DNA from 3 places in the Paenibacillus sp. CMM36 genome. Region 2 is predicted to be linked to each of the others. Evidence: riboswitches for the same ligand, from Rfam matches in the RefSeq annotation. Region 2 holds a riboswitch; each other region holds the start of a gene.
What was found. A riboswitch is a leader RNA that binds a small molecule or an ion and turns the genes downstream of it on or off. The one in region 2 is predicted to bind cobalamin.

Region 1 (3,281 bases), 250 kb from region 2:
CTCTTATTCCGGTGGCGATGAACAATGTAGCAGGGGGCCAGGGCAGTTCAGACTTTGGACAGCCACGTAATTTGCTGTTGGCGCTGGTTACTTTGCTGGTTATTTTGCTTGTGAATCGGTTGGCAAAAGGCTTTATGCGCTCGATTTCCGTGCTCATCGGTCTGTTTGCAGGCACGGTGGTTGCTTATGCGATGGGAATGGTGCATTTTGCTCCCGTGGCCGATGCGTCATGGGTGAGTGTTGCGCAGCCGTTTTATTTTGGTAAGCCAGAGTTTAGCATTATGGCGGTATGTACAATGATTATTGTCAATATTGTCAGCATGGTCGAGTCTACGGGCGTTTATCTGGCAGTAGGCAAAGCGATTGATCAGAAGGTGGAGCAAAAGCAGATCGTCAATGGACTTCGTTCGGAAGGACTTGCGATTATGCTTGGGGGTATTTTTAACGCGTTTCCTTATACAGCTTTTTCGCAAAATGTTGGCCTGATCTCACTCACACGCGTCAAATCGCGGAACGTTATTTTTGCTGCGGGCGGTATCATGGTTGTTCTCGGTTTGCTGCCTAAGCTGGCTGCCTTAACGACAGTGATTCCTAACGCTGTGCTGGGCGGGGCGATGATCGTCATGTTTGGCTCGGTCGCTGCATCAGGCATGTCTATTTTGTCAGAAGTGGATCTGCGAAAGGAAAGCAATCTGCTGATCGCAGCATGCAGTATTGCTGTGGGCCTAGGTTCTGCCGTTCTGCCACAAATGTTCGACCAGCTGCCGAGCTTTGCCAAAATGTTGTTGCAAAATGGTATTGTTTCGGGCTCGATTACAGCGATTGTCTTGAACATCGTTTTGACGAGAAAACAAGGGGAATCGGTCAAAAGCGTGACGATTCAGGAGGTTCCACAGAAGGTTTGATGATTAGAAATAAATAAAGATAGCCGGAGAGAGGACGTATGCCTCTTTTCCGGCTGTTTGGCATGGGGTTATCCAGATAGTAGATCCCCTTGCTGTCTGGGGATATATAGATAAACTGCGGAATGAAATGGGTAGCTCTAATTTGGTGCGTTTTCCAGTTTACTTACTAGAAGAATTTGCTAGAGCAGCGGGCGATATCATGGTATAATTTACCTTATGGATTTTGAATAGTGGTGGATGTTTTCGGACCACGGTGCAGCTTCCCGAAAGGGGGTGAAGCCGATGGTCAACCTTGTGTCGTGCTACGATGTGTTGCGTTGGATGGTTACGTTACTAAGCCTGGTGTTTAGTATTCGTAAACTTTATCGCTGGCTACGTCGGAAATTTCGGAACAAGCGAAAACCCACCGCGTAATTAGGTTGGCCCCTAACGGTGGGTTTCGTTTGCATTAACCATTAGTTATGCAGCGCGCCGTGGGTGATCCACAGCCTTTCAAGTCCTAAGAGTCTTTGCCGTTGGCGCGGCGAAGACTCTTTTTAGTATACGGACACGGTGGTTTACTCTATACCTAATTTTAACACTTCAATTGCGTACACGCAATTGGAGGTTAGGTCTTGTTTCTACCTTATCGTTCAAATTTAAATTATTGTGCAGCCTTTATTGACAAGCCTGTGACAACAAAATAAGATCGTAATGAAAAGAAATAAAGGAAGAAAACAGGTGTGAGCCGGACAACTCTATGTATGGGGTTTCGTAGAGACGATGTACATAGTTGTTGAGCATGTTCACTTAAAAGGGAAGTTCGGTTGATTCCGACACGGGCCCGCCACTGTATACAGGCATCAGCAGGATACTGCTGGAGCTTTCAGAACAGCCACTGGAATTGTGAAGAACCGGGAAGGCCTGAAAGATACGCCTGGAGTCAGGAGACCTGCCTGTTTTGACATCACTGTCAGACCCACGGGATTGCTGGGGAGGTGGTTAGGCGTGCTGCATACGGAATGTCTGAAACCGATCCCTTCTATATTATTAGAGTTGGCTTCGAGGTGAGTTTTGGCATTTTATATTGAAGGCATTTCTGACTGCTAATCAAGTGGTCCGGAATGCTTTTTTTGGCGTTTTACGTTAGGTTTATATGTTTTTACAAGATAGAGGGGGACTCATGAAATGATTAGCAATCGTAGTAGGCGTTCATGGTTCGTATGTACAGGGGTGATGCTGCTGCTAGCAGTTATGGCTCTTTCGGGATGTGCCAGCAATAAGACGGCGGATAGCTCCGGCAAGGGGGAGAACGCGTCAGCACAACAAACAGCGACAGATAAAAAGCTAGTAATGGCGTATACGTGGAAACCGTCAGGCGTTGACCCGCACGGAGATAATAGCTGGGATGTAATGCGATCCGGTGCAGGCGAGACGCTGGTACGTTTGAATGAAAAGCTGGAACCTGTGGCTTGGTTGGCAAAGGAGTGGAAGCAGGACAGCCCTACAGTTTGGACGTTCAGCTTGCAGGATAAAGTCACTTTTCATAATGGAAAAAGTATGGATGCAGCAAGTGTAAAAGCGTCTTTGTTACGCTCTATTGAGAAAAGCCATCTGGCGAAGGATTTACTGAATGTGAAGTCCATTGATGTAAGCGGCCCGCTGGCCTTGAAGATCACGACAAACCAGCCGAATGCGGCGTTGGTGTCTAATCTAGCTGATCCATCGACGATTGTACTGGATGTGGCATCGATGAAAGATGAACAGAGTTACCCAGCGATGACAGGCGCCTTTAAAGTCAAAGCGTTCAACAAGGACCAATCGTTGGTCGTAGAGCGTTATGACGGATACTGGGGCGAGAAGGCACGATTGGCTGAAGCGACGATGAAGTTCATTACGGACGGGAATTCGCGCCTGATGGCACTGCAATCCGGTGAGGTGGACGTAGCAACGGATATTCCGGTTGATAACGCAGAGGTACTGAAAAAGAACGGCAAGCTGCAAGTGCTGTCAGCTCCGTCCTTGCGCACCCATATGATCGTGTACAATATGGAATCGCCAGTATTCAAGGATGTGGCGAACCGTAAGGTGGTGGACAGCCTGATTCCACGCGCATCGATTGTGAGCGCCGTCATGAGGGACTTCGGTACGGAGGCAAGCAGCCCGTTCCCGAGCATTCTTCCCTTCGGTAAAGTTGAGCGTAAAGCGCTGGACGGAACGGCAGAGCAACTGTTGACGAAGGATGGCTGGCAGAAGGACGCCCAAGGGACATGGACTAAGCAAGGCAAGCCGTTCGAGGTTACGCTGCTGACTTTCCCTCAGCGTCCGGAGCTCTCTGTTATGGCTGAGGTCATCCAAAGCCAATTGCTGAAAGAGGGAATCCAGGTCAAGATTCGC
Region 2 (3,281 bases):
GCAGAGGATATGGGCGTGGCTGAGCAGATTATAGAGTTGCTGCAATCCTCCAACATTGCAGCGCGGGGCTACAAGACGGTCAATGGACTCAAAAAGCGTGGCTTTACGCCAGCAGTACGAGACGAGGACGGAAGTTTGATCGGATTGACAGGAGCTTTCGCCCCATACGATCTGAAGGGGAAGGAAGTGCTGTTGCAACTGCATGGCGATCCAGCCCCACGGTTGGTAAAATGGCTGGACGAGCAGGGGGCAGTGACCCGCCAGGTACTTCCTTATAAGCATATCCCACCTGAGGAAGCAAAATTGCAGGCGTTACTGGAGGATGTTATCCATCGTAATGTTGATGCCGTTACATTCACGAGTGGTCCGCAAATTCGATTTTTGGCCCAATATGCCAGAGAGCAAAATCGAATCGAGGATTTACTGGAAGCTTTTCGTGAGGATGTGATTGCTGTATCCGTAGGGAAGGTGACTGCACAGTCCATTGTGGAAGAAGGGATTGATCGAGTCGTGTTTCCAACCGAAGAGCGCATGGGCGCGATGATGGTGGAGCTGGGCAAATATTTTGAACATAACGATTCGGTGCATGGCTGTGGTCTGAAGATCGTGAATGGTCATTGAAATGAGATCAAAATTATAAATGCAGATGCTAAAAAATGAACTTATATTTCGGGATACAGAGTAAAATAAAGATAAGGGCCTACGAGGTCTTTATCTTTTTTTGTTGGACATGCATCGACAAAGATTTTTGTTATAGCGAAAATGTTTATCTAATATAATGAATAAGTTTCGATGCTACTTAGGACAGGAGCTGAGACGTTAATGAATTCTATTTGCGTATTTGCCGGGTCCAGACCTGGACATTTATCGGTATATGTTGAGGCAGCAGGCAAACTGGGAGAAGCCATGGCTCGCCATCATATCCGTCTGATCTATGGCGGCTCTAGCAGGGGGCTAATGGGAGAGGTGGCAGATGGAATGCTGGCGGGTGACGGTCAGGTCACTGGCATTATGCCCACCCTGTTATTTGATGCAGAGATCATTCATCGGGGAGTTACCGAATTTATTGAGGTAGCAAGCATGCATGAGCGTAAAGCGGCAATGAGCGAGATGGCCGATGCTTTTATTGCCCTTCCGGGTGGTTTGGGAACCTTTGAAGAGCTGTTCGAGGTACTATGCTGGGCGCAAATCGGCATTCATCGCAAGCCCATTGGGCTGCTGAATGTGAATGGATATTTTGACCCGTTAGTAGAAATGGTGCGTCATAGTGTGCAAGAGGGGTTTACCGGGAGTGAGCATCCAGCGCTACTGAGCATCTCCGCAGACCCGGACGAATTGCTACATATGTTAAAAAATAAAGCACAGAACTTGAAATAAAGCTTTTTTCGTGCTTGCACAACTGATTGAGGCAAGGTTATGATAAGACCCATAATCAAATAGCGGACAGACAAGGTGCCTTTGCGGTTGAGCAAAGGGTAACAGGGAATCGGGTGCAAATCCCGAGCGGTCCCGCCACTGTAAGGAAGAGGATTTTTTTAATTGGTCACTCGTGAAAAACGGGGAAGACGAAAGAATCCGTTGATGCCAAGCCAGGAGACCTACCTTGATCTGTATGCACCGTTAACCTTCGCGGAGAGGATGGGTGTACGAAATCAGGAAATCAGGCACACGTTGCTTTTTCCATGTTGGCTAGAGGTTTGCGTGGATATGAACGTGCAGCAGCGTTTGAAGCGTAAACAGACAGATGGAAAACAACGGCAGGCTGGAGGAAGACAAATCGTGTCTTCTTACGCTGTTTGTTCGTCTGATGAGAGATACGTACATAGAAACCCCATCCGGGCAGGATGGGGTTTTTTTAAGTTACACGATGTGCATAAATCATTGAAATAGATAGGATAGCTGCCCTGAAAAGGATGAATAGGAGGAGTACGATGAGCCCATTAGGAAAATTGTTGGTGATTGGATTTGGACCAGGAGATATGGAACATATCACAAAACGGGCGCTGGATGCGCTGGACGAAAGTGAGGTCATTATCGGCTACAATACCTACGTTGATTTGATCCGTCCGCTGTTGAACGGACAGGAGATTGTACGCACAGGGATGACAGAGGAAGTGAGCCGTGCGCAGGAGGCGGTTCGCCAAGCAGAGATGGGCAAGAAGGTAGCTGTCATTTCCAGTGGAGATGCGGGAGTCTATGGTATGGCAGGGCTGGTGTACGAAGTGCTGATGCAAAAAGGCTGGCGACGCGAGGGCGGGGTTGAGGTAGAAGTCGTACCGGGGATCTCGGCTATACAGTCCTGTGCTTCACTGTTGGGGGCGCCAGTGATGCATGATGCGTGCACGATTAGTCTGAGTGATCATCTGACCCCGTGGGAAACGATCGTAAAGCGTGTAGAAGCTGCGGCTTCGGCTGATTTTGTGATTGCATTATACAACCCGCGCAGTGGTCGGCGTACCCGCCAGATTGTGGAGACGCAGTCCATTTTGCTGCGTTACCGTGATCCGCAGACTCCGGTTGGGCTAGTGAAGAGCGCTTATCGTGAACGTCAGCAAGTTATTGTAACGACGCTGGAAGATATGCTGAACCATGACATCGGGATGCTGACGACTGTAATCATCGGCAATTCCTCGACGATGGTGTATGACGGTTTGATCGTGACTCCGCGCGGATATCAGCGCAAATACACGTTGGATGCGACCGAGCAGGCGCTCAAGCCGCATCAGCGTCTCCGCACGGAAGCGGAGCCGTGGTCGCTGGGAGCGCAAGAGGGTACACCGCAGGCAGGAGCAGCCCCGACTACGCCCGCTGGACCCTCCGCGAGCGGCGCTGCGGTTGCGACGCAGGCACGCCCGCAAGCGATGGCTGCTGTGCAGGCAACAACTGCTGTGCAAACCGGCACGGCCCCGGCATCGCTGGCGGCAGAGGCGCTAAGCCGCCTCGCTGTCGGCGGCAAGCTGCCTGGCGAAGCCAACGCTCGCTGGAGCGGGCAAGCGCCTACCGCCAAGAGCACCGCCGGAACGTCGGCGGTGGCCGGAGCAGGGGCCGCGGCCGGGATGGCGACAGGCGGCTTTGGCAAGCCTGCGCTGTTTGAGGTGGGTGTTTCCCCGGGTGTGGGAAACAAGAAGTTCACCGCTCGCCAGATGGCGCTGCTCGCCGAGGTAGCGGGTGATGACGGCGAGCTGGAATACACGCCGGATCATCAGATCGTGCTGCGCGTGCCGTGTGCAGACCCCGAGGAGCTGGTCGGGCGGCTGCGGGATGAACGATTCATTGTCATG
Region 3 (3,281 bases), on a different contig from region 2:
GCTCGCCTGGGCGCTGTTGCACTTGCTTGCCTGGATTCATCCGTGGTTATCTGTCGGCGCAGAAATAGTGCTGATTGCGACCACGATTGCTTCCAAAGGACTAAAGGATGCAGGAATGGCAGTCTACCGAGCGTTGCAGGCGGATGACCTGGCTGCGGCACGGCGGGAGCTGGGCATGATAGTCGGGCGGGATACGCAGCAACTTGATGAGCCTGAGATTGTACGCGGTACGGTTGAAACGGTCGCTGAAAATATCGTGGACGCGATTATTTCCCCGCTTTTTTATGCCTTGATCGGGGGAGCACCCTTGGCGCTGGCTTATCGTGCTGTGAATACGCTCGATTCCATGGTTGGCTACAAAAATGAAAAGTATCTGCATTTAGGCTGGGCTTCAGCACGTCTAGATGATGTGGCTAACTACATTCCAGCACGCCTGACAGCGGCAATGCTTGTGATAGCGGCGTTGATGTACAAACGAGATGCTGCAAGAAGCTGGCGCACAGTCAAGCGAGACGCTCGTTTGCACCCAAGTCCGAACAGTGGCTTCCCGGAATCGGCTGTTGCTGGTGCATTGGGGATTCGTCTTGGAGGATATAATGTGTATCATGGCGTGCGCTCCTTTCGTGCATACATGGGGGATTGGATACGACCGCTAGAGTCGAAAGATATACGGCATACGATCCAGCTGATGTTCGCCGTGTCCAGTATGTTTGTAGGATTGTGTTTGTTAGGAGCCGCAGGTTGTTTTGCCTTGGGATGGGTGCGGTGAGGGTGAGGAGTGACACACTGAATAATGATCGAGCAGGAAGTGACATTTCTTGAAACAAGATATAGCAGCAAAAAGGACAGTAGAATACGCACAAAGACCGAACTCACAGGAGGATAAGGTGCCGTATGATGCTAAAGAAGATCTGCATTGGGATATGGAGCTCGTGTTAGTTCGTCACGGCACAACCTTATGGAACAAGGAACGTCGATATCTGGGACACTCCGACTTAGGTTTGCTACCGGGGGCAGAGCAGGAATTAAAGCCTTTGCAGGAAAAATTGCAAGGTCAGTCCTTTGCTCGAATCTATTGCAGCGACTTAATGCGATGTCGCCAGACCTTGCAGATCATTGTGCCGGAATCAGAGTTGACGTCTGGGCGTTCCCTATCTACTATGCCTCCTATGATGGAACCATGTCTGCGAGAGCTTCATTTTGGCGAGTGGGATGGAAAAACGTATGACATGCTCAAGGATGTGTCGTTGTATCGGGCTTGGATTGATGAGCCGCAACGGATCACCCCACCTGGTGGAGAGTCTTGGACAGATTTTGTAAATCGTCTGCGCAAATTTCTTGACTCTCTGTATGAATGGCGTGTTGCTATGGAAGTTCAACCCATGGATTTGACTGCTACGTCGCCCTCTGTTTTGGTCGTTACGCATGGTGGCGTAATTCGTCAGCTAGCTTGCATGCTGATACCGGGCCATGATTTTTGGAGTCTGAATCCGAAGCCGGGAGAAGCATTAAGGATTCAATTGAGGCTGGCAGGACCGCACAATTACATAGCGGAAATGCTTCCTCATTAGGTTAGACACCAGCGGATAAAGAGGCTGTTTGGGTTGTAAGCCGCCTCATTTTAACCTATAATCATCAAGTAAAAGAACGGCTTGACTATCACTACATCAAATATCCAGCAGACGAGGTCGGCGCAGCGTGATGAAACTATGGTTTCCCTCCCTGCGCTGTTAAAAGGGAAGTCGGTGTGAATCCGGCGCGGTCCCGCCACTGTAAATGGAAACATGCCCGTTAGTCCTCTTTATATGTTACTAAGCATATGAAAGAATTTCAGGACATGTATTTTACCATAAGTCAGGATACCTGCCCGTCCGCCTGTCACCATAATCCTTCGAGGAAAGGATGACGTGTTCGCAGTGACTGTCCATGCGGAAAGAAGCTGCCGCCTGCGCACGATCTGCGCTAACGTGACCCCTGTGTCCTGATATGAGGATGCGGGGGTTTTTGATAGGAAAAAAGGCTAGATTTAGAAGATATCTGATGATGTTCAAGTAACGCTCTTAACGATTTATTTATGAAGGGGTGCAAATCATGGCAGGAAAAAAAAATAAAGGTGTGGACAACAGGTCTATTGGCTCTGATTTTGGCAGTTGTGCTGAGTGCATGTGGCGCTAATGGAAAAAATGCAGAAAATAAAGAGGGTCAGGCTTCTTCACAGCAGCCGGGACAGGCAGTAAACGCACAAGAGCCTCCGGGCAAAACGGTTTACCCGCTCACAGTTAAAGATGCAACAGGACAGGAATTTACATTCAAAAAAGCGCCGGATAAAATCGTTTCCGTCTCCCCGGCAGAAACCGAGGCGTTGTTCGCCATTGGGCTGGATAAGGAAATTGTCGGCGTCTCCGACTACTCTGATTACCCGGAAGCAGCTACGAAAAAGCCTAAAGTGGGCGGTATTATGAAACCGAACGAAGAGGCGATCATTGCTGCGAACCCGGAAGTCGTTTTTGCAGGGATATCACTTAGTGAACAGGCTACGACCAAGCTGCGCGACATGGGAATTATGATTTTTAAAACGGAACCGAAGACAGTGGAAGATGTCATGGCTAACATCGAATTGTATGGGAAAATCACCGATCATCAGAGAGAAGCAAGAGCGGTGACTGACAAGATGAGAGCAGATGTAGCAGAAGTAAAAGAAGGAATTAAAAATATCGGTAAAGGGCAGAAGCTGCGGGTATACGTCGAGTTTTCACCAGGCTGGACAGTGGGTAAAGGCGAGTTTATGGACGAGCTGATTACGTTGGCGGGCGGCGAAAATGTAGGTGCCACGCAGAAGGGGTGGTACCAAATCAGTGAGGAAAATATTATTGCTGCGAACCCTGACGTGATTTTGTACAGCAAAAGTGTCAAGGACGACAAAACGGGCCAGACGCTCGGTGATATCATTAAAGCTCGCAGTGGATGGGATCAAATATCGGCTGTTCGCCACAACCGGGTGTTTGCCGTGGATGATAATTTGATCAGTCGTCCGGGTCCACGCGTAACGGAAGGTCTCAAGGAAGTGGCCAAGGGCGTGTATCCTGAAATTTTCAAATGAACCGTAAACTGATCGGCTTTGGAGGGACAGGTCTTGTCCTGCTGTTGCTGACGCTGCTGCTCTGTCTTGGCATCGGCTCGGCCAAGCTTCCGGTCAGCCAAATCACGGGCATTCTGGTTAACCACCTACCGTGGTTAGGCGATACGTTTACACCGGATTGGAATACATCCTCAGAGCAGAT

Region 1: it holds a riboswitch for cobalamin, as region 2 does, so the genes downstream of both, ACWA2B_RS06405 (ABC transporter substrate-binding protein) here and cobJ (precorrin-3B C(17)-methyltransferase) in region 2, are expected to answer to the same signal.
Region 3: it holds a riboswitch for cobalamin, as region 2 does, so the genes downstream of both, ACWA2B_RS01650 (ABC transporter substrate-binding protein) here and cobJ (precorrin-3B C(17)-methyltransferase) in region 2, are expected to answer to the same signal.

What each region holds. Positions count from the first base shown of each region.
Region 1 is NZ_JBSEDY010000002.1:515,294-518,574, reverse strand. It holds gene ACWA2B_RS06410 (nucleobase:cation symporter-2 family protein) at 1-905, shown strand, start outside; cobalamin riboswitch at 1,661-1,858, shown strand; gene ACWA2B_RS06405 (ABC transporter substrate-binding protein) at 2,073-3,281, shown strand, end outside.
Region 2 is NZ_JBSEDY010000002.1:264,469-267,749, reverse strand. It holds gene ACWA2B_RS05235 (uroporphyrinogen-III synthase) at 1-621, shown strand, start outside; gene ACWA2B_RS05230 (LOG family protein) at 823-1,377, shown strand; cobalamin riboswitch at 1,435-1,620, shown strand; gene cobJ (precorrin-3B C(17)-methyltransferase) at 1,932-3,281, shown strand, end outside.
Region 3 is NZ_JBSEDY010000001.1:318,996-322,276, forward strand. It holds gene cbiB (adenosylcobinamide-phosphate synthase CbiB) at 1-769, shown strand, start outside; gene ACWA2B_RS01645 (histidine phosphatase family protein) at 819-1,571, shown strand; cobalamin riboswitch at 1,694-1,885, shown strand; gene ACWA2B_RS01650 (ABC transporter substrate-binding protein) at 2,075-3,100, shown strand; partial or broken gene ACWA2B_RS01655 (FecCD family ABC transporter permease) at 3,097-3,281, shown strand, end outside.